Regions from separate parts of the Anaerotruncus massiliensis (ex Togo et al. 2026) genome, predicted to be linked through region 1. Evidence: predicted binding sites of a transcription regulator. Region 1 holds the regulator's gene; the other holds the start of a gene.
What was found. Region 1 encodes Rex, which represses fermentation and respiration genes when NADH is low (regulators of the CRP and FNR family bind a similar motif). Its sites were predicted from a motif close to ATTGTTAANNNNTTAACAAT; they were not measured.

Region 1 (11,338 bases):
CGAGCCTGCGCCCGAAGTCGACCCGCACGCCCGCGCGCGCGGTGCCGCAGAGCACGAGCCCGGCGATCGTCCGGGGGTATTTCGCGGCGTAGAGGCGGGCGACGAAGGAGCCCATGCTGTGCCCGAGCAGCACGACGGGCGCGCCGGGGACCTCGCTGCGAATGATCTTGTTGAACTTGTGCTGGTCGTCGACCAGCCGCTTCCAGCCGTCCTGCTCGGCGAAATAGCCGAGGTGCCCGTCGTCCCGCGCCGAGCGGCCGTGGCCGAGGTGGTCGACGCCGCACGCCGCGTACCCCTGCTGCGCGAGCCAGCGCATGAACTCGTGGTAGCGGCCCATGTGCTCGACCATGCCGTGGGAAATCTGCACGGCGGCGCGCACCGGGCCCGCCGGGATATAAATCCATCCAAAGATGGTGTCGGTGCCGTTGGTGCTCCTGAATTCGATCTGCCTGACAGTGATGTTCATCTTGTTCGTTCCTCCCGCGGCAGGCGTCCTGCCGTCCGATTCATCGCGCGCCGATCTCAATGGCCGCCGCGAATTCGCGGTCGACCACCTCGTGCAGCTCCCCCTTCTCGTTGACGGTGAAGAAGGTGACGTTTTGCAGCGTCTTCCACATCCGCACGAGGATCGAGCTCTCGTCCCGCGGCATGCCGGTGACCGCGTTGATCACCCGGTTCTCCCGGATCGAATGGACGATCGCGCTCTGCGGGTTGTTGGAAAACTCCACCGTCATTTTGGCGCCGTATTCCTTGGCGACGCCGAAGAGGTGTTCGAGCGCCGCGGGGTTGATCTGCGCGCCCGTCTTCATGACGCTGAGCACCGTGAGGTCGGTCTTGCTCAGGTCCGCGATCACGCGCGCGGCCTTGATGATCCGCTCGCAGGTGAACTGGTCGGTGACCAGCACAAGGGTATTATAGACATTCGGCTGCGTCTGATTCATGACGCCCTCCTCTATCCGGATCCGCCGGGGACGGCGGAATGTTTTCTTCCCAATCAGTATACAACAAAATTGTAAACAAATTATGATAAAGAACCCGATTTTTATAAAAAACCGCCGCCCGTCCGATACCGACAAAAACCGCGCCCCGCAAGGCGGGGCGCGGTACAGGAAAGGAGGTCGCGGCCAGCCGGTCCGCGCGGACCGTCAGCCGAAGAACTGGTTGAAGAAGTCCTCGAATTCGTCGTAGCTGTCGCCGTAATCGTCATAGCCGTTCCCATAGGGGTCCTGGCCGTTGCCGTAGGGATTCTGCCCGTAGGCGTCCGACGGGTCCTGGACGCCGCCCTGCGTTGAAACGCTGTCCCCCAGGTCCTCCATCAGCGCGACGGTGACGGTGAAGAATTTCCCCTCCGCGTTGGGGCGCTGGCTCGGGCGGTAGACCTCAAGCTCGACGGTGTCGCCCGGCTTTTTGCCCTCGATCTCCGCCGAAAGGTCCTGCGTGCCGGTGATGTCCTTGCCGTTCACCTTGGTGATGATGTCGCCCGGGACGACGCCCTTTTTGGAGATGTCGGAGCCCTCCTCGGTTGACTGCACGAAGAGGCCGGTGGGCACGTGGTTGAGGCGCGCGAGCACCTCGTCGACCTCGGTCGCGTAGATGCCCAGACGGACCCGTCCGGTGACGCGTCCGTAGGCGATCAGGTCGTCGACAATCGGCTTGACCTCGTTGGAGGGAATCGCAAAGCCCATGCCCTCGGCGCCGGTCGCGATGACCTTGGCGGAGTTGATGCCGATGACCTGGCCGTATTCATTGACCAGCGCGCCGCCTGAGTTGCCCGGGTTGATCGCCGCGTCGGTCTGGATGAGGTTGGTGTAGTGGGTCACGGTGGTGCCGTTCTGGCCGCCCGCCGTGATCTGGCGGTTGAGCCCCGAGACGATGCCCTGCGTCACGCTGCCCGCGAAGTCCATCGACTGCGGGTTGCCGATCGCAAGCACCTTTTCGCCCATCTTGACCTGGTCGGAGTTGCCGAAGGTCGCCGCGGGCAGGTTCTCGGCGTCGACCTTGACGACCGCGAGGTCGGTCTTGCTGTCCGAGCCGACCAGCCGCCCCTCATAGGAGGTGCCGTCGCCCAGCTGCACGGTGATCCCCTTCGCGCCCTCGACCACATGCGCATTGGTCACGATGTAGCCGTCCTCGCGGATGATGATCCCGCTGCCCATGCCCTCGGCCTGGTAGTTCTGGTAGTTCACGTAGGTGGTGATCGCCACGACGGAGGGGGAGACCTTTTCGATGATCTCCTCGCTCGACAGCTTGCCGCCCGGCAGCGATTCCCCGGCCGACTGCGGCTTATCCTGCAGCGTGATGCCCGGCAGGTCGTCGGCCGGAACGTTCAGCGTCGGGCCGTTGTCCGACGCGGGCGGAGCGCCCGCGTCCTTCCTCATGCTGCTGTAGATCCCGATGCTCGTCAGCGACACCAGCGACACCACCAGCACCGACGCCAGAATGATCCCGAAGACCATCAGGCCCTTGTTGCGGCGGCGCGGCTTGGCCTTGGCCGCCTGCTCGTAGTCGGAGATGTTCCACTGGTAGGCGTCCCGGCGCTGCGCGCTGCGCCCGTCGGGACGCTGCCAGCCGCCGCTCGCCGAATACTGGTTGGGGGTCAGGTCCTGCGGCGGCTCCTGCCGCCCGCTCTCCTCCGTCCCCGCGGCGCCGCGCTCATAGGGAGGGCGGTAGCCCTGCCCCTCGTTCTGCGGAGGCACGTTCCACACATGCTGCCCGCCAGCCGGACCGCTCTCCGCCGAACCGTTTTCCTTCTCGTGCGGATTTTCGTTCGGATTGTAATAATCGCTCATATATCTCATACCTTTCACGGTTGGATTCCGCCTGTGGAGGCGTCCTTTTTTTGTTCTTCTGGCGTTAGTATACCGCAGATTTGTTGCAATAAAATAGATGAGATTTAAAAGAATTATTCATATCTGTTGAAGAATTTGTGAACCCGGGGACTTTTGAAAAAGTCCCCGGGACCCGAAAACTTTTATCAGGCCGGCCACCCTTCCCCACCGCCGCCTCTACCCGTGCCGCCGGGCCAGGGGAACTCTGCCGCACGGGCGGATAAAGTCCCCGGGACCCGAAAACTTTTATCAGGCCGGCCACCCTTCCTCACTGCCGCCTCTGCCCGTGCCGCCGGGCCAGGGGAACTCCGTCGCACGGGCGGCGCGAAACCGTGGGGCGCGGCGGCTTGCCTGAATCAAAAGTTTCGGGGTCCAGGGGGCTTTTCAAAGCCCCCCGGTCAGTTCTTTTTGCTCTTATGGGGCTTGGGGATGGTGAAGACGAACTCGCAGTATTCGCCCTCGACCGAGCGGACGATGATGTCGCCGCCGTGCAGGTTGACGATTGAGCGGACGATGTGGAGCCCGAGCCCGGCGCCGCCCTTGTCGCGGCTGCGGGACTTGTCGGCCTTGTAGAAGCGGTCGAAGATGTGGGGAATCTCGTCCTTGGGGATGCCGTCGCCGGTGTTGCGGATGCCGACGGAGGTATAGCTGTCGTCCTCCGAGTAGTTCACGTCGATAAAGCCGCCCTCGTTGCAGAATTTGACGGCGTTTTCGATGAGGTTATAGACCACCTGGTGGATGAGGTCGGGGTCGGCCTCGACCATGACCTTGCCGCCGTCGAGGCCGCGCACCTCGATGTTCTTCGCCTCGAGCGGCTGCTCAAAGGTAAAGACGGTGCGGATGACCGTGTCGTTCACGTCGAAGAGGTCGGGCCTCAGCTCCAGTTCGCCCGCCTCGATGCGGGCGATGTTGAGCATCGAGCGCACGAGCCGCGAGAGCCGCTTGATCTCTTCCGAGACGATTTTGAGGTAGTCGTCCCGCTTTTCGGGCGGGATGGTGCCGTCGAGGATGCCGTCGATAAAGCCCGCGATGGTCGTCATTGGCGTGCGCAGCTCATGGGAGACATTGGCGGTGAAGGAGCGGCGCGCCACCTCTGTTGTGGCCAGCGAGGTGGCCATATTGTTGAAGGAGATCGCGAGCTGGCCGATCTCGTCGTAGCTCTCCACCGGCACCCGCACGGTGAAATCCCCCTTGGAGAAGCTCTGGGTCGCGGCGACCATCTTGCGCAGCGGGCGCACGAGGTCGGCGGTGATGAAATAGACCGCCGCGAACGCGAGGATCAGCACGGCGAGCGAGCTGATGATGAACATCTTGAGGATTTCCTTGAGGAAGACGGTCAGCGTGCCCGCAGAGGCGGACGCGAAGATGACCGCCGCCGGGACGCCGCTCTCGGTCTTGACGGGGATGCCCACCGTATAGTGGTTCTGGGAGTAGAGCCCCCCGACCTTGCCGACCTCCTGGTATTCGCCCGCGGCGCACGCCTCGGAGATGATGTTCTTCGGGATGTCCACCTCATTGTAATCCGAATGGGAGCCGCTCACGAAGAGCAGCAGCTTGCCGTCGGTGTTGGCAAGGTAGATGTCGGCCTCGATCGCGTCCGCGAGGATGGTGTAGCGCGGCAGCACGACCGCCGGGGTCACCCCCTGGTAGAGGTTGGAGCGGAAGTCCGCGTAGGTGAGCTCGGCCGCCTGCTGGGCGTTGTGCTCAAGCAGACGGTAACGGTCCTGCTTGAAGTACTGGCTGGCGAACGCCAGCAGCACCGCGCCCAGAATCGTGATGCTCAAAAGGATGATCGCGGCGATGGTGATGAAGTGTTTACTGAAGAGCGTTTTTTGCATACCCGACCCACTTTTCTGATTGTTTGATGCGAAAAAGGGCGGGCTTGCCGCCCGCCCCGCGTGATCAACAGGTTATTCCTTGACCTCGAATTTGTAGCCGACTCCCCACACGGTTTTGAGGGTCCACTGGTCTGAGACGCCCTCGAGCTTTTCACGCAGGCGCTTGATGTGCACGTCGACCGTGCGGCTGTCGCCGTAGTACTCGAAGCCCCACACCTCGTCCAGCAGCTGGTCGCGGGTGTAGACGCGGTTGGGATTGCTCGCCAGGTGGTAGAGCAGCTCGAGCTCCTTGGGCGGCGTGTCGATCACCTTGCCGTCCACCTTGAGCTCGTATTTGGTCATGTTCACGACCAGCTTGTCGTAGCTGACCTCCTTGACGTCCGCCTCCGCGGCCGTTTTGCCGGTGCGCCGCATGATCGCCTTGATGCGCGCGACGATCTCCTTGGGGTCGAAGGGCTTGACCACATAGTCGTCCGACCCGAGCTCGAGCCCGAGCACCTTGTCGAACGTCTCCCCCTTGGCGGTGATCATGATGATCGGCATGTTGGATTTTTTGCGGACCTCCCGGCAGACCTGCCAGCCGTCCAGCTTGGGCATCATGATGTCCAGCAGCATGAGATCGGGATTTTCAGAGGAGAATTTTGCGAGCGCCTCTTCCCCGTCGTTGGCGATCACGACCGCGTAGCCCTCCTTCTCGAGATAGAGCCGGAGCAGCTCGCAGATATTGCGATCATCGTCGCAGACCAGGATTTTCCCGATTGACATGTCTGGTACCCCCATTCTGCCCGCCGCAACAGGCAGATTATTTGCTTTATCATATCACAATTATAGCGGAAAATCACCCGTTTTGGTGAATATTTTTTGAATGGGGATTGTCCAAACTGCAAAGAAACGCCCGCCGCGCGCGCATCCGTAAAAAAGAAGGGCGGGCGCTCACGCGCCCGCCCTTCCGGCGGCCCGGTTCCGCTTATTTCGCAAAGGAGGGGAGGATCGCCTTGGCGGGAGCCGCGGGCGCCTCTTCCGCGGGGGCTTCCTCCGCCGTCTCCGCGGGGGCCTCGGCCGCTTCCCCAGCGGCCGCCGGCTTCTCCGCGATGATGTAGGTGCCGAGCTCGCGGGTCTTCAGCTCAAAGACCCAGTCGCCGTCGTCCGTCTCGTGGATCCTCCCCTTGCCGGTGATGTCCACAAGCGCGCCGTCCACCACCTGGTAGACCACGATCGAATCCTCGCCGACCGACAGCTCCCCATCCTCATTGAGGAAGGGGATGCGCAGCCTGAGGGAGGCGCGGCTCGTCGAAGCGATCTTCGGATTGCCGATAAAATCAAAGAGGTAGGCGTCCTGGTCCGCAAAATATTCCGCGTACTCCTGGTCGTCCCATTTGGTGGTCATCTTTGGGAAAAACTTCTTCGCGTCGTCGTCGCTCGTGAAGTTGAGCCACGCCAGCGTGTCCTTTTCGTCCTCCCAGGTGATCTCGTTGTCCTCATTCTTCTGAGGCTTCACAACCACGCCGCCGTCGCCCGCCTTGAAATCCGCGTCCGCGCTGCGTTCGCCGTTGCCCATGAAAAATTTCAGGCCCATCGTCATTTTGGAGCCCGGCGCGTAGACCCCCTGCGCGAGGTCCTTAAAAGCCACGTCCCCTTCGGAAGCCCCGTTGAGCTCCTCCAGCGTGTCAAAACCGTAGTGGCCCTTTACGCCGTTTCCGGGCTCCCCGTCTTCAGCCGATATGGAGTCGACCAGATAGCGCTTGGCCGTAAAGGTGACCGACGGCGTCAGCTTGAACTCGTCGCCGCTGAAATCCTGCGCGAGCTCGATTTTAAGCGCGTGGCAGCGCCAGCCGCGGGCCTCGAATTTCTTCTCCACAAAGCTGATTTTTTTGATCATTTTGGCGTTGTTGTCGCCCTTGTCGAACTTCACCTTGTAGTTGTCCCTGTCGCCGTACCACGCCCCGACCTCGTCGGGGTCGTCCGGGTTCTCCCCGGCGAAGATGCGGAAGGGCAGATAGACGGTGCTGTCCGGCGGGATCAGGTCATTCGGACCGTAATAGATTCCATCGCCGTCACATAATACCCCCGCGTCAAAGCCGGTCAGCGAAAGATCGATCTTCTCCGCGTCCGCCGCAAAGGCGGTCACGCCGAGCGGCAGGGCCAGCGCGAGCGCGAGGACCAGCGCCAACAGTTTTTTCATTCCGGTTGCCTCCTCATACTTATTCATCATTATACACACCGGATAATCCAACCGTCATTTTACACAAAAATGTGGGCGGCTATCCAAACAATAGTATAGCCGCCGTCCGTCCGTCCGTCCTGTCAACCCGGCTTTTTGGGGGTGTTTTTGCGGTTTTCTTTGTGCATCTTTTTGGCTCCGGTTTTTTCATATACGTTTTTTGCATGAATATCCGCCGCCCACAGCCGGGCGAAACCGCTTGCGCGCCGCGCGTTTTTCCTGTATAATGAGCAGTTGTAAGATCGGAGGAATCAGCCATGAAATTAGGCATCGTCGGGCTGCCGAACGTCGGCAAGTCCACCCTGTTCAACGCGATCACCAACGCGGGCGCGCAGTCCGCGAACTATCCCTTCTGCACCATCGAGCCGAACGTCGGCATGGTCGCCGTGCCGGACGAGCGCCTCGACGTGCTCGCCAAAATGTACGACCCGGACAAATACACCCCCGCCGTCATCGAATTCGTCGATATCGCCGGGCTGGTGCGCGGCGCGTCCAAGGGGGAGGGGCTGGGCAACAAGTTCCTTTCCCACATCCGCGAGGTGGACGCGATCGTGCATGTGGTGCGCTGCTTCGAGGACAACGAGATCATCCATGTCGACGGGGAGATCGGCCCCCGGCGGGATATCGAGACGATCAATCTCGAGCTCATCTTTTCTGACATCGACATCGTCGACCGCAAGATCGACCGCGCCCTCAAGGCCGCCAAGGGAGGCGACAAAACGCTCGCCGCGCAGGCGGACGTGCTGGGGCGGCTCAAGGCCCACCTCGAGGAGGGGAAATCCGCCCGCAGCTTCGTGTGCGACGCGGAGGAGCGCGCCGCGCTCGAGGACATGCCCCTGCTCTCCGACAAGCCGGTCATCTACGCCGCCAACATGAGCGAGGCGGATTTCACCGGCGGCATCGAACAGAACCGCTTTTACCATGAGGTGGAGGAGATCGCGGCGGCGGAGCACGCCGAGGTGCTGCCCATCTGCGCCCGGATCGAGGAGGAGATCGCCGACATGTCCGCCGAGGACAAGCTGCTCTTCCTCGAGGAGATGGGGCTGCATGAGTCGGGCCTCGACCGCCTCATCAAAAAGAGCTACGCCCTGCTCGGGCTGATCTCCTACCTCACCGCCGGCAAGCAGGAGGTGCGCGCGTGGACGATCACGCGCGGCACCAAGGCCCCGCAGGCCGCCGGGAAGATCCATTCCGATTTTGAAAAGGGCTTCATCCGCGCCGAAGTCGTCGCGTACGACGACCTCATCGCCTGCGGCTCGATGGCCGCCGCCAAGGAGAAGGGCCTTGTCCGCTCGGAGGGCAAGGAATACGTCATGCAGGACGGCGACGTCGTCCTCTTCCGCTTCAACGTCTGATGAGGCGGGCGCTGGTCCTGTGCGGCGCGCTCGCGCTCGCCGCGCTGCTCTTTTTGTTCCTGCGGCCGCACCCGGAGCGCGCCGCCTTCCTGCCCGAGGCGCAGAACGACTTCGTCCTGGGCGTGGTCGGCCTGCCCGGCGGCGCGCCCGCCCCGGAAAGCGCATCCCCCGTTGACGGGGTCCCCTCCCGGGCGGAAGTGGTCCCCGCGGAATCCTCCGCGGCTTCCGAGGCCGGGTCCGCCGAGGCCGAATCCGGCGAACCGGAAAATACCGCCCCGCTTCCCGAAGCCGCCGCGCTCCCCGCCGGGGAACGCAGCGTGGACGCCCGTCCCGAGCGGGAGAGCTACCCTGTTGGGACCGGCGAGATCGCGCTCGTCGTCACCAACCGGACGGAAAACGACCTCATCTACACCCACTGGTTCGACTTCCGGCGGGTGGAGGGGGACGCCGTCGTGCCGCTCACCCCGCGCGCGGGGCTGATGGCAAACCCCGACGACGTGAACGCCGAACGGGTGCTGCACGGGGGTGAGACCGTCACGATTACGCTGCCCATCGACCTCTTCGACGAGCCGTTGCCGCCGGGCACCTACCGCGCGGCGCAGTTGAGCTGCTTCGCGGATACCGGCGGGCAGGCGCTCGCCTGCTCGGAGATCACCGCGGACTTCGTTATCGCGGAAAGCTGAAGAGCAGGCCGGGGCGCCGCCCCGCCGCCTTTTGAAAAAGGCGGGCGAAAATCTTTGCTTTTGGCTTTCTCACGGCGCCCCCCTTTGCGGGGGACGCGGCCGGCCTGCGCCAAACGTTCTTTGCCCCCTTTCTTTCAAGAAAGGGGGCTGACGGCTTCCGGAGGAAACCGGACAAAAGAAGGCCCCCGCCGCAAGGCGGGGGCCTTCTTATTTTCGCCTCCCCGTCATTCATCCTCGGGGTAGGCGGCGTTGATTTGGTAGCAGAGGGTCATGAGGCTGTCGCCCAGGTGGACGTTCTCGACGACCGCACCCTCAAAGTCGAGGGAGAGGTCGTAATGGGAGAAGTTCCAGAAGCAGTTGACGCCGAGCTTCATGAGCCGCTGGGCGGTCTCGAAGGCGACCTCCTTAGGGATACAGAGGATGGCGGCCCGCGGGGACTGCTCCTTGCAGAACGCCTCGAGCCCCGCCATGTCCTGCACGGTCAGGCTGCTCACCTTCTGGCCGATCACGCGGGGGCTGTCGTCAAAGATCCCGACGAGCTTGAAGCCGCTGCTCTCGAAATCCATGTGGCGCGCGATCGTGCGGCCGAGGTTGCCCGCGCCGATGAGAACCATGGGGGTATGCTTGTTGAGACCCATGATATTGCCGATCTCCTTGTGGAGCGCGGCCACATTGTAGCCGTAGCCCTGCTGCCCGAAGCCGCCGAAGCAGTTGAGATCCTGGCGGATCTGGGACGCGGTCAGCTGCATCAGGGAGGCCAGCTCGCGCGAGGAGATACGGGTGACGTCGCGGCTGAGCAGGTCGCCGAGGAACCGGTAGTACCTGGGCAGCCGCTTGATAACGGATAGGGAAACACCCTCGTGTTTCGGCATATGCAAAACCTCTCGATCCAGAATTCCCGGTTACAGCCGTGCGATGGTGTCCATCACATAGTTGCCGAATTCCTCGCAGGTGCAGCCGGTGTCGCGGCCGGTGACCGCGAGCTTCTTTTCCTCGTACATACAGATGTCCAGCGCCCGTTCGAGCTTATCCGCCTCGGCCTGGTAGCCGATGTGGCTCAGGAGCAGCACCGCCGCCCGCAGCATCGAGCAGGGATCGGCGTATTTGCCGCGGCCCTCGGCGATCATGCGCGGGGCGGAGCCGTGGATCGCCTCGAACATCGCGTAGCGCTTGCCGAGGTTCGCGCTGCCCGCGGTGCCGACGCCGCCCTGGAATTCGGCGGCCTCGTCGGTGATGATGTCGCCGTAGAGATTGGGCAGCACGAACACCTGGAAGTCGCGGCGGCGCTTGGGGTCGATCAGCTTGGCGGTGGTGATGTCGATGTACCAGTCGTCGGTCGTGATGCCGGGGTACTCCTCGCCGATCTTCTGGCAGAGCTTCAGGAACTTGCCGTCGGTCGTCTTGACGACGTTCGCCTTGGTGATGATCGACACGCGGCTCTTGTGGTTCTTTTTCGCGTAGTCATAGGCGAGCCGCGCGATCCGCTCGGTGCCCTCGGTGGTGGTCACGACGAAGTCGAACGCCACGTCCTCGTCCACGTTGAGGCCGCAGGAGCCGATCGCATAGGCGCCCTCGGTGTTCTCCCGGAAGAAGGTCCAGTCGATCCCCTCGCTCGGCACCTTGACGGGGCGCACGTTGGCGAACAGGTCGAGCTCCTTGCGCATCGCGACGTTGGCGCTCTCGACGTTGGGCCACGGGTCGCCCGCGCGCGGAGTCGTCGTGGGGCCCTTGAGGATGACGTGGCATTTTTTGAGCTCGGCGAGCACGTCGTCGGGGATCGCCTTGCCCTGCGCCGCGCGGTTCTCGATCGTCAGCCCGTCGATCGTGCGGAACTCCACCTTGCCCGCCCCGACCTCGTCCGCCAGCAGGTGCCGGAGCACCCGCGCGGCCTCGTTCGTGATGATGGGGCCGATGCCGTCGCCCCCGCACACGCCGATGACGATGGTGTCGAGCTTCCCGTAGTCGGTAAACTCCTTCTGCGCCTTGATGCGCTCGTTGCGCGCGAGCTGCGCTTCCACGAGCGCCGCGAACTTTTCAGCGGCGGCTTTGACTTTCTGGTCCAATCGCGTTTCCTCCCATATTTTCATTTCCCCCGCGCGCTCTCACGCCGGACGGTCTGTCTATATATGATAATTTTATAACAGACTTACCCCATTGTCAATGAACGATGGAAAGAAATCCGGTCGCCTCCCCCGCTTTTACGAGGGGAACAGCCCCGCCTCGCTGCACATCTCGACCTGGGCGCGCAGCGTGCGCTTGGCGGCCGCGAGCCTGCGGCTCACGGTGGAGGGGTGCACCCCGAGCTCCAGGGCGATCGCCGGGATGTTGCGCCCCCCGAAAAAATAGAGCGCGACGACCTGCCGCTGCTTGGGCGGCAGGTGGCGCACGGCGCTGCGCAGGAACCGCGCGTACC
Region 2 (11,338 bases), on a different contig from region 1:
GCAGCGTCTCGTCCTCCGACTCGCACAGCTCCGGCGGAATCTCCGCCAAAAACCGCGAGGGGCGGTTGCGCATCGTCTGCCCGAAGAGCATCCGCTGCGCCGCGTCGGAGATGTAGAGCTGCTTTTTGGCGCGGGTGATCGACACGTAGGCGAGCCGCCGCTCCTCCTCCACCTGCGCGGGGTCGTACATCGCCTGCACGCCCGGGAAGATCCCCTCCTCCGCGCCCGCGATGAAGACGTTGTCGAACTCGAGCCCCTTGGCCGAGTGCATCGTCATCAGCACCACCGCGTCGTCGTTCGGGTCGTATTTGTCGATGTCGGTGTAGAGGGAGATCTCCTCCAGAAAGCCGGAGAGGGAGTGCTCGGCGTTCTCCTCCTCATAGCGGTTCATCGTGCTCTTGAGCTCCTCGATATTCTCGATCCGCGTCTGGCCCTCAAAGCCCTCCGCTTGGAGCATCGCAAGGTAGCCCGTCCGGTCGAGCAGCTCGTCGAGCAATTCGCCCAGCGGCAGCGTGTCCGCCGCCTCCATCAGCCCGCGCATCATCGCCGCGAACGCCATGAGGTCGGCGGTCTTGCGCCCGAGGGAGGCGTATTCGTCCGCGTGCTCGAGCACGTCGAACATCGCCGCGCCCGTCCCGGCGGCGATCTCCGCCACCGCGTTGACCGTGCTGTCTCCGATCTTCCGCTTGGGCTCGTTGATGATCCGCCGCAGCCGCAGCGAATCCGACCGGTTGCTCAGCACGCTCAGATAGGAGACGATATCCTTGATCTCCTTGCGCTCGTAGAAGCGCAGCCCGCCGATGATACGGTAGGGGATGCCCGCCTTGACCATGCCGCGCTCGAGCATCTGCGACTGGGCGTTCATGCGGTAGAGCACCACATGGTCGGAATACTTCGCGCCCGCCTGCACGTTGGCCTGAATCGTGTCGCAGATGAACTGCGCCTCCCCGTTTTCGTCGGCGGCGCGGTGCACCCGCACCTTGACCCCCTCCCCGTTCTGGGTCCAGAGGGTCTTGCCCTTGCGCTCGGTGTTGTTCGAGATGACCGCGTTGGCCGCGTCGAGGATCGTTTCGGTGCTGCGGTAGTTCTGTTCCAGCCGGAAGACCTTCGCGCCGGGGAAGTTGTCCTCGAACTGGAGGATGTTTTCGATCGTCGCGCCGCGGAATTTATAGATGCTCTGGTCGTCGTCGCCGACGACGCAGAGGTTCCCGCTCTCGGAGGCGAGCAGCCGCACGAGCTCGAACTGCGCGCGGTTGGTGTCCTGGTACTCGTCCACCATGATGTAGCGGAAGCGGTTGCGGTAGTAGTCGAGCGCCTCGGGGAACTCCTTGAAGAGCCGCACCGTCAGCATGATGATGTCGTCGAAGTCGACCGCGTTGGCGTCCTGGAGCTGCTTCTGGTAGATCGCGTACACCTTGGCGACGACCTGCTTGTAGTAGTCGTCCCCCACGCCGGCCTCGTAGCCGTCGGGGGTCAGGAGCTCGTCCTTCGCGCGGCCGATCGCGGAGAGCACCCCCTTGGGGGCGAATCGCTTGTCGTCGATGTTGAGCTCCTTGAGCGCGCCCTTGATCACCCGCAGCGAGTCGTCGGTGTCGTAGATCGCAAAGCTGCGCCCGTAACCGAGCCGCTCGATCTCGCGCCGCAGGATGCGCACGCACGCCGAATGGAAGGTCGAGGCGCCCACGTCGTCCGCCGTCCGCCCGAGCATCGCCGAAAGCCGCTCCCGCAGCTCCCCGGCGGCCTTGTTGGTAAAGGTGATCGCGAGGATGTTCCAGGGCATGACGGTGTGGCTGCGGATGAGCGTAAAGGCGCGGTCGGAGTCCCAGCTCTCCCCGTCGGCGTACTCCTCGAGGAAGGCGACGTCCTCCGCCGTGACCTGCTCGGGCATCCAGGTGCTGTGATAGGCGTCCCCGAAGAGCACCATGTTCGCGATGCGGTTGATGATGACCGTCGTCTTCCCGCTGCCCGCGCCCGCCAGGATCAGCACCGGGCCGTTCAGCGTGTAGACCGCCTGCTTCTGCATCGGGTTCATCCGGGAAAAGAAGTCGTCGATGATGCGGCGACGCGCCGCTGTGTACCGGTCTTTCAGCGATAAATCCATTGCGTTTCCCCACACATTCCGTTGTTTGGCCGGGCGCGTTCCGCGCCCGCGGCAACTACAGTATACCACATTTCCCGACCCGTGGGAACGTAAAAAAGGCGGCCCGCATGGGCCGCCTTTTTATCGATATCGAACATTACTTGAGGATGGAGAGCAGGACGCCCGCGGCCACGGCGGAGCCGATAACGCCGGCGACGTTCGGACCCATCGCATGCATGAGCAGGAAGTTGGTCGGGTTCTCCTTCTGGCCGACCTTCTGCGAGACGCGCGCCGCCATCGGGACGGCCGACACGCCGGCGGAACCGATCAGCGGGTTGATCTTGCCGCCCGAGAGGACGTACATCAGGTCGCCGAGCAGCACGCCGCCCGCGGTACCGAACGCGAACGCGATGAGGCCGAGGACGATGATGCCGAGGGTCTGCGGGGTGAGGAACCGCTCCGCGCTCGCCGTCGCGCCGACGGTGACGCCGAGAAAGATGGTGACGATGTTCATCAGCTCGTTCTGCGCCGTCTTGTTGAGGCGGTCGACCACGCCCGACTCACGGAAGAGGTTTCCGAGCATGAGCATGCCGATCAGCGGGGCGGTGTCGGGAACGAGGAAGGATACCAGGATCGCAACGAGGATCGGGAAGACGATCTTCTCGAGCTTGGAGACAGGGCGCAGCTGCTCCATCCGGACGGCGCGCGCCTTCTTGGTGGTGAGCAGCTTCATAATGGGCGGCTGGATGATCGGGACCAGCGCCATATAGGAGTAGGCCGCGATGGCCACCGAGCCGAGCAGGTGCGGAGCCAGCTGGGTCGTCGTAAAGATCGCCGTCGGGCCGTCGGCGCCGCCGATGATGCCGATCGAGCCGGCCTCGGCGGGAGTAAAGCCGAGCGCCAGCGCGCCGAAGAAGGCGAGGAAGATGCCGAGCTGGGCGGCCGCGCCCATGAGGAAGCTCTTCGGGTTCGCGATCAGCGGACCGAAGTCGGTCATGCAGCCGACGCCGAGGAAGATCAGCGGCGGGTAGATGCCGAGCTTGACGCCGAGGTAGAGGTAGTCGAGCAGGCCGCCGCCGTTGGCGAGCATCTCCCACGCGATATGCCCGGTGTCGTTGATGAAGATTTCAGGGTGGTACATTCCCGCCATCGGCAGGTTGGTCAGCAGCATACCGAACGCGATCGGCAGCAGCAGCAGCGGCTCGAAGCCCTTGCGGATTGCAAGGTACATGAGCACGAAGGAAACCAGAATCATCAGGGCCTGCCCGCCGGTCAGGTTCAGGAAGCCCGACTTGGACACGATCGTCTGGACCGAGTCCGCAAAAATTTCAAACATTGTCTCTGCCCTCCGTCAATCAAAAAGGTTGGGTGTTCTGCATCATGCCGGCCTGCGCCCAGGAGGTGCGCTCCCGTGCGCGGCGGATGCTGCGCAGGACAAAGCCGCCCTCGGCCGCGGGCTGGCCGCTTTCGCCGCCGCCGAACATCGAGGCGACCGCCGCCGAGATCACCGCGATGATATCGTCTCCGATACCCTCCTCGACGATCGGCTGGATCACCATGGTGGAGGCCGGAGCCGGAGCCGCCGGCGCGGCGGGCGCCGGAGCCGGGGCCGCCGCCTGCTGCGGGGCCGCCTTGGGTGCCGCCGGTGCGGCGGGCTTGGGGGCCGCGGCGGGCTGCGCCGGTTTCTTCGGCGAGCCCAGGCCGGTGGAGACGAAGAGCTTTCCGATCAGCCAGACGATCAGCGAAAGACCGATCAGCGCCACAAAGACGACCACCAGACCCGTGATGATGACTGCGCCCGCAAGGGTAAAATCAATATTCATGCCCATTCTCCTTGCTATATATTTGGTAAAATGATACAGGAAATTGGTTTCTACAAAAAATCGAAACCAGAACTAAGTATACTATATCTTGCGGGTATTTGCAACGCCTTTACGCCGCAATTTTGAAAAAATTTTAACAAACATTTCATGAAAAATCCATCTCCCCCGCCCAAAAAGACAAAGCGGCCGTCCTCCCGGGCGGCCGCTTTGTGGGAGCTCCACAAGCGCTTATTTGAGGGTGTCCATATACCGCCCGTACGCCTCGCGAAGCTCGGCGGCGGTCTCCTCGGGACGGGTCGGGTTGCAGTGCGCCCACGCGCCCGTTTCGCTCGAGGCGTTGAATTTGACCTTGTCCGCGCTGCGCATCGGCGGGAAAAATTCGATGTGGAAGTGGTAGCTGTCCTTCACGTCCGGGCCGTTCACCGGGGCGTTGTGCATACACATCATATAGGGGAACTTGTAGCCGAAGAGGCTGTCGAGCATGCCGACCGTGTGCTTGATGGTGACGGCAAGCGAACGGCGCTCCCCGGGGGTGAACTCGAGGAGGTTCGACTTGTGGGAGTTGGCGAAGATGTACACGCCGTAGGGGTACTCGGTGAAGAAGGGCAGGAAGACGGTAAAGTGCTCGTTCTGGAAGATCACCCGCTGGCCGAACTTTTGCTCCTCGGCGAGCATGTCGCAGAAGAGGCATCTGCCCTTTTCGGCGTAGTATTCGCCCGACGATTTGAGCTCGAGCTGGAGCTTCTTGGGCACGAAGGAGTAGCCGTAGATCTGGCCGTGCGGATGGGGCATCGTGACGCCCACCGCCTCACCGCGGTTTTCAAAGATGAAGACGTATTTGATCTTTTCGTCCTGCGAGAGCTTTTCAAACCGCTCGCACCACAGGTCGACCAGCTTCGCCATATGGTCGTCCGACAGTTCGGGGACCGTCGTCGTGTGCCCGGGCGAATAGAGGATGACCTCGCATTTGCCGTAGGCGGGCGCGGTTTTGAAGAAGTCGTTCGCCACGTCGTCCGGCTCGGGGGGCGTCTGGCTCAGCGCCGGGAAGTCGTTGTCGTATTCGAGCACGTCGTAGTGGTCCGGCACCTTGCCCGAGCCCGGGCAGAAGGGGCACCAGTCCTTGGGCATCTGCGGGCGCGCCTGCCGATGGGAAGCGATCATGACCCAGTCCTGTGTCAGGGGATGCCATCTTAATTCAGCCATTCTGATTCCTCCTGTATGTATCTGATCGGTGTGTCGTTTCCTGTTAACCGGGCGCGCCTTACAGGGCGCAGAGGTCCACTCCGCCGACCGGGCGGATGGAGAGCACGTGGCAGTGGTTCGCGCCGAACACCGCCTCCATCGCGGCCTTGTAGCCGTCGAGCAGGTCCTCGGGGACGAACGCCTGGATGGTCCCGGCGAAGCCGCCGCCGTGGACGCGCCACGCGCCGCGGCCGGCCAGCAGGTGCTCGCTCATCGCGAGCGCGAGGGAGAGGCCCTGCTCGTCGGGGTTCTTGCAGGTGTAGACGTTTTGCAGGTACATGTAGGAGGAGCGCCCGCTCTCGATTACAAGGCGCTTGAATTCCTCAAAGTCGCCCGCCCTGAGCGCGGCGACCTGCCTGGGCACCCGGTCGTTGTCCGCGTAGAAGTGGAAGGCGCGCAGCAGGGCGCGGTCGGTGCACTTGCCGCGCAGCGCGGGCAGCGCCGCGTAGAAGGTCTCCGGCGCGACGTCGCGCAGCACCTTCCCGCCGAGCGCCTCCGCCACCGCGCGCATCTCGACCGGCGCGGCGGCGTAGTCGCCGGTGAGGTCGGCGTGGTTGCCGCCCGTGTCGACGACGCAAAGCTTGTAGCCCGAATGGGCGAAGTCGAAGTCCACCTTTTCAACGACGGGCTTCTCCGGGTTTTGAAAGTCGATCGTGATGAAGCCGCCCACCGAGCAGCCCATCTGGTCCATGAGGCCGCTCGGCTTGCCGAAATAGGCGTTTTCGGCGTACTGGCCGATCTGGGCGATCTGCACCGGGGTCGCCGCACCGCCCGCGTAGAGGCAGTTGAGCATCGTGCCGACGATCGTCTCGAACGCGGCCGACGAGGAGAGGCCGGAGCCCTTGAGCACGCTGGAGGTGGTGTACGCGTCGAAGCCGCCGATGCGGTAGCCGAGGGCGGCAAACTTGGCGGCCACGCCGCGGATGAGGGAGGCGGCGGTGTTCTTTTCACACTCCCGCACCGACACGTCGGAGAGGTCGATGGTGTCCATCGGGAAGCCCGCCGACTGAATGCGGATGACGTTGTCGTCGTTCCTGCCGGCCACCGCGATCACGTCGAGGTTGACGCCTGCGGCCAGCACCCGTCCCTGCTGGTGGTCGGTGTGGTTGCCGCCCACCTCGGTGCGCCCCGGGGCGCTGAAGAGCCCGACCTCCCGGCCCGCGCCGAAGAGCTTTTCAAACTCCCCCACCGCGGCCTCATAGCGTTCCCGCTGGAGCGGCGCCTTTTCGCTGTAGAGATAGTCGAACGCCCGGTCCAACCCGCCGGAAGTGATCCTGGATCGCATCTCCTGTGTCTTCATACCATTTCCTCCATCGTTTTGTCGTGTCGCCGGTCCGTTTCCGATGGGGCCCCGCCGCGCGCGGGGCCCTCTCAATATCTGTAATTTTAGCTTAACGCAAATTGTACGGAATTTCAACACAAAAAAGTCCCATTTTTATGGACGATTGTTGCAGTAAATCGCCTTTTTGATTATACTAATTAGGAGACGCAAAATAAAGGGGGCCTTCCAATGGCAGACGGTATCTTCAAACACTCCTATAAGACCAAAACGCGCGAAAGCCTGCCCATCGCCATCTATAACGCCGGCGTGCAGCAGTGCGAGCCCTCCCACACCTGGGGGCCCGGCCTGCGGGACCACTTTCTCGTGCACCACGTCATCTCCGGGCGCGGCAGCTACACCGCCGGCGGCGTCACCCATGAGGTGGGCGCGGGCGACACTTTCATCGTCTACCCCTCGGTCATCGTGACCTACCGCGCGGACGACGCAGACCCGTGGGAATACTGCTGGGTGGGCTTCAACGGCGCGGAGGCCAAGCTGCTGATGGCCCAGACCCCCTTCACCCGCGAAAAGCCGGTCGTCCGCTTTGAGGACCCGGCCGCCATCGAGAGCGCCATCACCGGCATCTACCGCGCCTCCGGCACCACCCCTGCCAGCGAGCTGCGCGCCATCGGCCTGCTCTACCTCTTCCTCGCGCTGCTCACCGAGCAGCCGGGCGCGCCCGCGCCCGCCGCCGGACTTTCGCTCGAATATGTCGAGAGCGCCATCCGGTTCATCGCGCACAACTACTCCGGCTCGATCGACGTCAGCGACATCGCCGCCTCGGTCGGCATCAGCCGAAGCCACCTCTACCGGGTGTTCATGCGGCATATCGGCACCTCCCCCAACGAATACCTGACCAAGTTCCGCATCTCCCAGGCGGTGGAACTGATCGAGCGTTCCTCCCTGCCCGTCTCGGCGGTCGCCGCGTCGGTCGGCTACGACGACTCCCTCTACTTCTCCCGCGTGTTTAAAAAGATCACCGGCGTATCCCCCTCCTCGTACATCAAAAAATCCGCCTCCCACGCCGGGAAGGCGGATTGAAAGGAGCCCTCATGGAAACCATCGACACCTCCTCCGCCGCCTCCGAGATTCAGGAGGTGGTGAACGCCCTCACCAGCATGCCCTCCGACACCCGGTGGAACTACCTGTGGCACAAATTTCTCGACTTCGCCCCCCGCCTGCTGACGGCGCTCATCATCCTCGCGGCCGGCATCCTGCTTGTGCGCTGGATCTGCTCCTTCTCCCGCAAAATGCTTAAGCGCTCCAAGCTCGACCCCACCCTGCATAATTTCATCGTTTCAATCATCTGCGCGGTGCTCTATATCGTGCTCGGCATCATCGTCGTCACCGTGCTCGCCCCCTCCGCCGCCGGGTCGCTCATCGCCCTCTTCGGCGTCTTCGGCCTGGCGGTCTCGCTGGCCGTCAAGGACTCCCTCGCGAACCTCGCGGGCGGCATGTCGGTGCTCTTTACCAAGCCCTTCGCGCTCGGCGACTATGTCCGCATCAACGGCAACGAGGGCACCATCCAGGAGATCCGCCTCAACTACACGATCCTGAAGACCTTCGACAACAAGGTCGTGCACATCCCCAACGGCGACGTGGCCAAGGCGGAGATCGTCAACTTCACCTATGAGCCGACCCGCCGCCTCGACCTCGTCTTTTCGATCGGCTACGGCGACGATTTTGAGAAGGCCAAGCGGATTATCCGCGGCGCGCTCGGCGACAACCCCCTTGCGCACCGGGATCCCGAGCCGGTCGTCCGCATGTCCGAGCACGGCGACTCCGCGATCAAGATCGCCTGCCGCGTATGGGTGGACACACCCGACTACTGGACGCTCAACTTTGACCTGCTCGAGGAGGTCAAGCGCCGGTTTGACGCGGAAGGCATCTCGATCCCCTACAACCAGATGGACGTTCATCTGCACCGGACGGGGGGGCAAAACTGATTCATTTAAAGGAAAGGACCGCAGGGGCAATGCCCCTGCGGTCCTCTTTGTCCGACTGCATACATTTGTCATGATTCTTGTTTCAGTTCCCCCAAAGCATATTCGCAACAGCGGATTACCAGCCTGTTCAATGATATCCCCTGCTCCTGCGCAATCTTCTCCAATTCCTGGAGTATTTTTTTGGGAATACGGAACGTCTTGTTGACATGTTCCGGTTTTGTTATCTGAAACACTTCCATCACCTATTCGATTATAGCCGCCCCCGAATAAAAATTCTACACCTCATTTTGCAAGAGGAACCTCTTGCATCCCATCTCGCGGGTATTGAGGGCCCCGCAGGGCTTCGCCCTGTGGGGCCCTTGCCGTCAGCCTCCCGTCGTCTATTGCATCCGTTTCCCCAAGGACCTTTCCTGACGGAAGGGTTCCGGCTCTCACTCGGGCGACGTTTCCCGTTCCAGATTCCTCAGGGCGTAATCACAGCACTGAACCACCAGGCTGTTCAGGGAAACTCCCTGCCGCTGAGCAGTCTCTTCCATCTGCCGAAGCAGTTCTTTGGGGAGCCTGAAGGTTTTGCTGATATACTCCGGCCTCGTAATCTGGAACATTGCAATCACCATGCTTATTGTACGGCCTTCCATATGTATTTTCTACACCTCATTTTTACACCTGAAATTGTCTTGCAGGGACGGCCGCCCAGCGGAAGGCCTGACCCATTATCTGGACGGCCATATAAAAGGAACGGACACCGATCAGCGTCCGTTCCTTCGTTTTGTTTTCATTTAGCCCTGCGCGTGCTGCTGCTTGCACTGGTCGATCTTCTTCTGCGGGGCGGGCTCGGTCTGGTACCAGCCGCGCTTGACCATCTCGTCGAAGACCTCGTGCTGGATCTGGTGTTCCTCATTGAGGATGTTCATAAGCTCGCTCATGACGGCTGGCGACGCGCATTCGTTCGCGAAGGTGTTGTAGCCCTCGGTGACGAATTTCTGGCTCGAAAGCACGTCCTCCATCATTTCACGGTCGCCGAACGGTTTCTGCTGGTTCATACGCCCTCCTAACCCAGCTGCTGGAGCAGCCGGTCATAATGGTTTTGGTGTTTCGCGGAGTTCTGTTCAAACTGGGTCTTGAGCTGCGGGTCGGTGGTCATCTGGGCATAAAGCGCGAACTTTTTGACGAGCGTCTGTTCCACGCCGAGCTGGTCCTCGATGGCGGAAAGCTCTTTGGACGTCAAAGGCATAAAAAACAACCTCCTTCAATTGGGATACCTAAAGTATTCCAACCAAAGGAGGCAAATATACGATTGGCCGCTCAGTGGCGGTGGGTGGAGGAAGCTACAAACCCGTCCACGAGCTGGTCGATATACTGGAAGGAAAGCCCGGTGCCGACCGCGACGCATTCGACGGGGTTTTCCGCGAGGCGCACCGGCATCTTGAGCTCGCGGGACATATAGACATCCATGCCGTGGAGCATCGCGCCGCCGCCGGTCATGACCATGCCGTTGGTGAAGATGTCCCCGACAAGCTCGGGCGGCGTGCGTTCGACGACCGAATGGACCGCCGCGCGGATCTCGTCCACCAGCTCGACCATCACCGGATAGAGTTCCTTCCGGGTGAGCAGCACCTTGGTCGGCAGTCCGGTCGCAAGGTGGCGGCCCTTCACTTCATAGGACGCGTCCTCCGCGTCGCGGTCGACGCTCGCGATCGCGATCTTGACCCGCTCGGCCATCCGCTCGCCGAGCAGGACGTTGTAGCGGGAACGCATGTATTTGATGATCGCGGCGTTGAACTTGTCCCCCGCCAGCTTGATCGACGTTTTGCAGACGATGCCGTTGAGGGAGAGCACCGCGATGTCGCTCGTGCCGCCGCCGATGTCGAGGATGAGGTTGCCGTTCGGCCGCGAGATGTCGATACCCGCGCCGATCGCCGCCGCGACCGGCTCCTCGATCAGGTAGACGCTGCGCGCGCCCGCCTGCACGGCGGCGTCGACCGCCGCCTGCGCCTCCACGCCAGTGATGAGCGAGGGCACGCAGAGCGCCACCCGCGGTTTCATCATATTGTTGGGACAGGCCTTTTTCATGAAGTATTTGATCATCGCCTCGGTCATCTTGTAGTCGGAGATGACCCCGTCCTCCAGCGGGCGGATGGCGGTGATCTTCGCGGGCGTCTTGCCCAGCATGTCGTGCGCCTCGTCCCCCACGCTGAGCACGTCCCCGGTGCGGGTGTTGATCGCCACGACCGAGGGCTCCCGCAGCACGATGCCGTGCGCGCCGTTATAGACGAGTACCGTCGCCGTTCCCAGGTCGATCCCGATGTCGATTGAATTCATACGATTTTGTCCCCCTGACGGGCCCCGCCCGATTCATTACCGCACCATTATACAACAATTTACAGCAGAATTCAACGCCGCCCGCCATTTGCCGCCATTTTCCTCTGCCCGGCGGGCGTCGTGGCCGCCACGGTGAGGCGGACCTCCCCCGCGCCCGCCTTTTTGAGAAGCTCCGCGCATCGGCGGGCCGTCGCGCCCGTCGTGAGCACGTCGTCCACGAGCAGCACCCGCTCCCCCTTGAGCGCCGCGCCCCGGCAGAGGGAGAATGCCTCCCGCGCGTTGTGCTCCCGTGCGGCGGCGCCCTCCTGCCGCGCCTGCGCGCCGCCCTTTCCCGTATGGGCCAGGAGCCCGCCTTTGGCGGGCGCGCCCAGCCGCCGGGAAAGCTCCCGCGCCAGCAGCTCGGTCTGGCAGAACCCGCGCCGGCGGAACTTTTTGCGGTGCAGCGGCACCCAGGTGACGAGGTCGAACGCCCCGTCCCCAAAGTCGCCGCGCACCCGCTTTGCCATCAGCGCCGCGAGGAAGGGCGCGTAATAGCTGCGCCCGCTGTATTTGTACCGGTGGATGCCCCGGCGCACGCCGCCCTCATACCAGAGCGCCGCGGACA

Region 2: RCI06_RS10735 (OadG family transporter subunit) is a predicted target of Rex. The motif match lies at 4,025-4,044, and genes of this name have one in related genera.

Annotation. Positions count from the first base shown of each region.
Region 1 covers NZ_JAPJQF010000017.1:33,289-44,626, reverse strand. The annotation lists gene RCI06_RS07300 (alpha/beta hydrolase) at 1-466, opposite strand, end outside; gene RCI06_RS07295 (universal stress protein UspA) at 507-941, opposite strand; gene RCI06_RS07290 (S1C family serine protease) at 1,146-2,798, opposite strand; gene RCI06_RS07285 (HAMP domain-containing sensor histidine kinase) at 3,227-4,666, opposite strand; gene RCI06_RS07280 (response regulator transcription factor) at 4,739-5,431, opposite strand; gene RCI06_RS07275 (hypothetical protein) at 5,634-6,848, opposite strand; gene ychF (redox-regulated ATPase YchF) at 7,145-8,242, shown strand; gene RCI06_RS07265 (hypothetical protein) at 8,242-8,925, shown strand; gene RCI06_RS07260 (redox-sensing transcriptional repressor Rex) at 9,150-9,797, opposite strand; gene RCI06_RS07255 (isocitrate/isopropylmalate family dehydrogenase) at 9,828-11,012, opposite strand; gene RCI06_RS07250 (sigma-70 family RNA polymerase sigma factor) at 11,124-11,338, opposite strand, start outside.
Region 2 covers NZ_JAPJQF010000038.1:13,023-24,360, forward strand. The annotation lists gene RCI06_RS10725 (ATP-dependent helicase) at 1-2,101, opposite strand, end outside; gene RCI06_RS10730 (sodium ion-translocating decarboxylase subunit beta) at 2,238-3,416, opposite strand; gene RCI06_RS10735 (OadG family transporter subunit) at 3,436-3,903, opposite strand; gene galT (galactose-1-phosphate uridylyltransferase) at 4,132-5,106, opposite strand; gene RCI06_RS10745 (galactokinase family protein) at 5,165-6,445, opposite strand; gene RCI06_RS10750 (AraC family transcriptional regulator) at 6,656-7,507, shown strand; gene RCI06_RS10755 (mechanosensitive ion channel family protein) at 7,519-8,412, shown strand; gene RCI06_RS10760 (YlcI/YnfO family protein) at 8,844-9,050, opposite strand; gene RCI06_RS10765 (spore coat protein) at 9,192-9,455, opposite strand; gene RCI06_RS10770 (spore coat protein) at 9,464-9,646, opposite strand; gene RCI06_RS10775 (rod shape-determining protein) at 9,718-10,734, opposite strand; partial or broken gene RCI06_RS10780 (ComF family protein) at 10,806-11,338, opposite strand, start outside.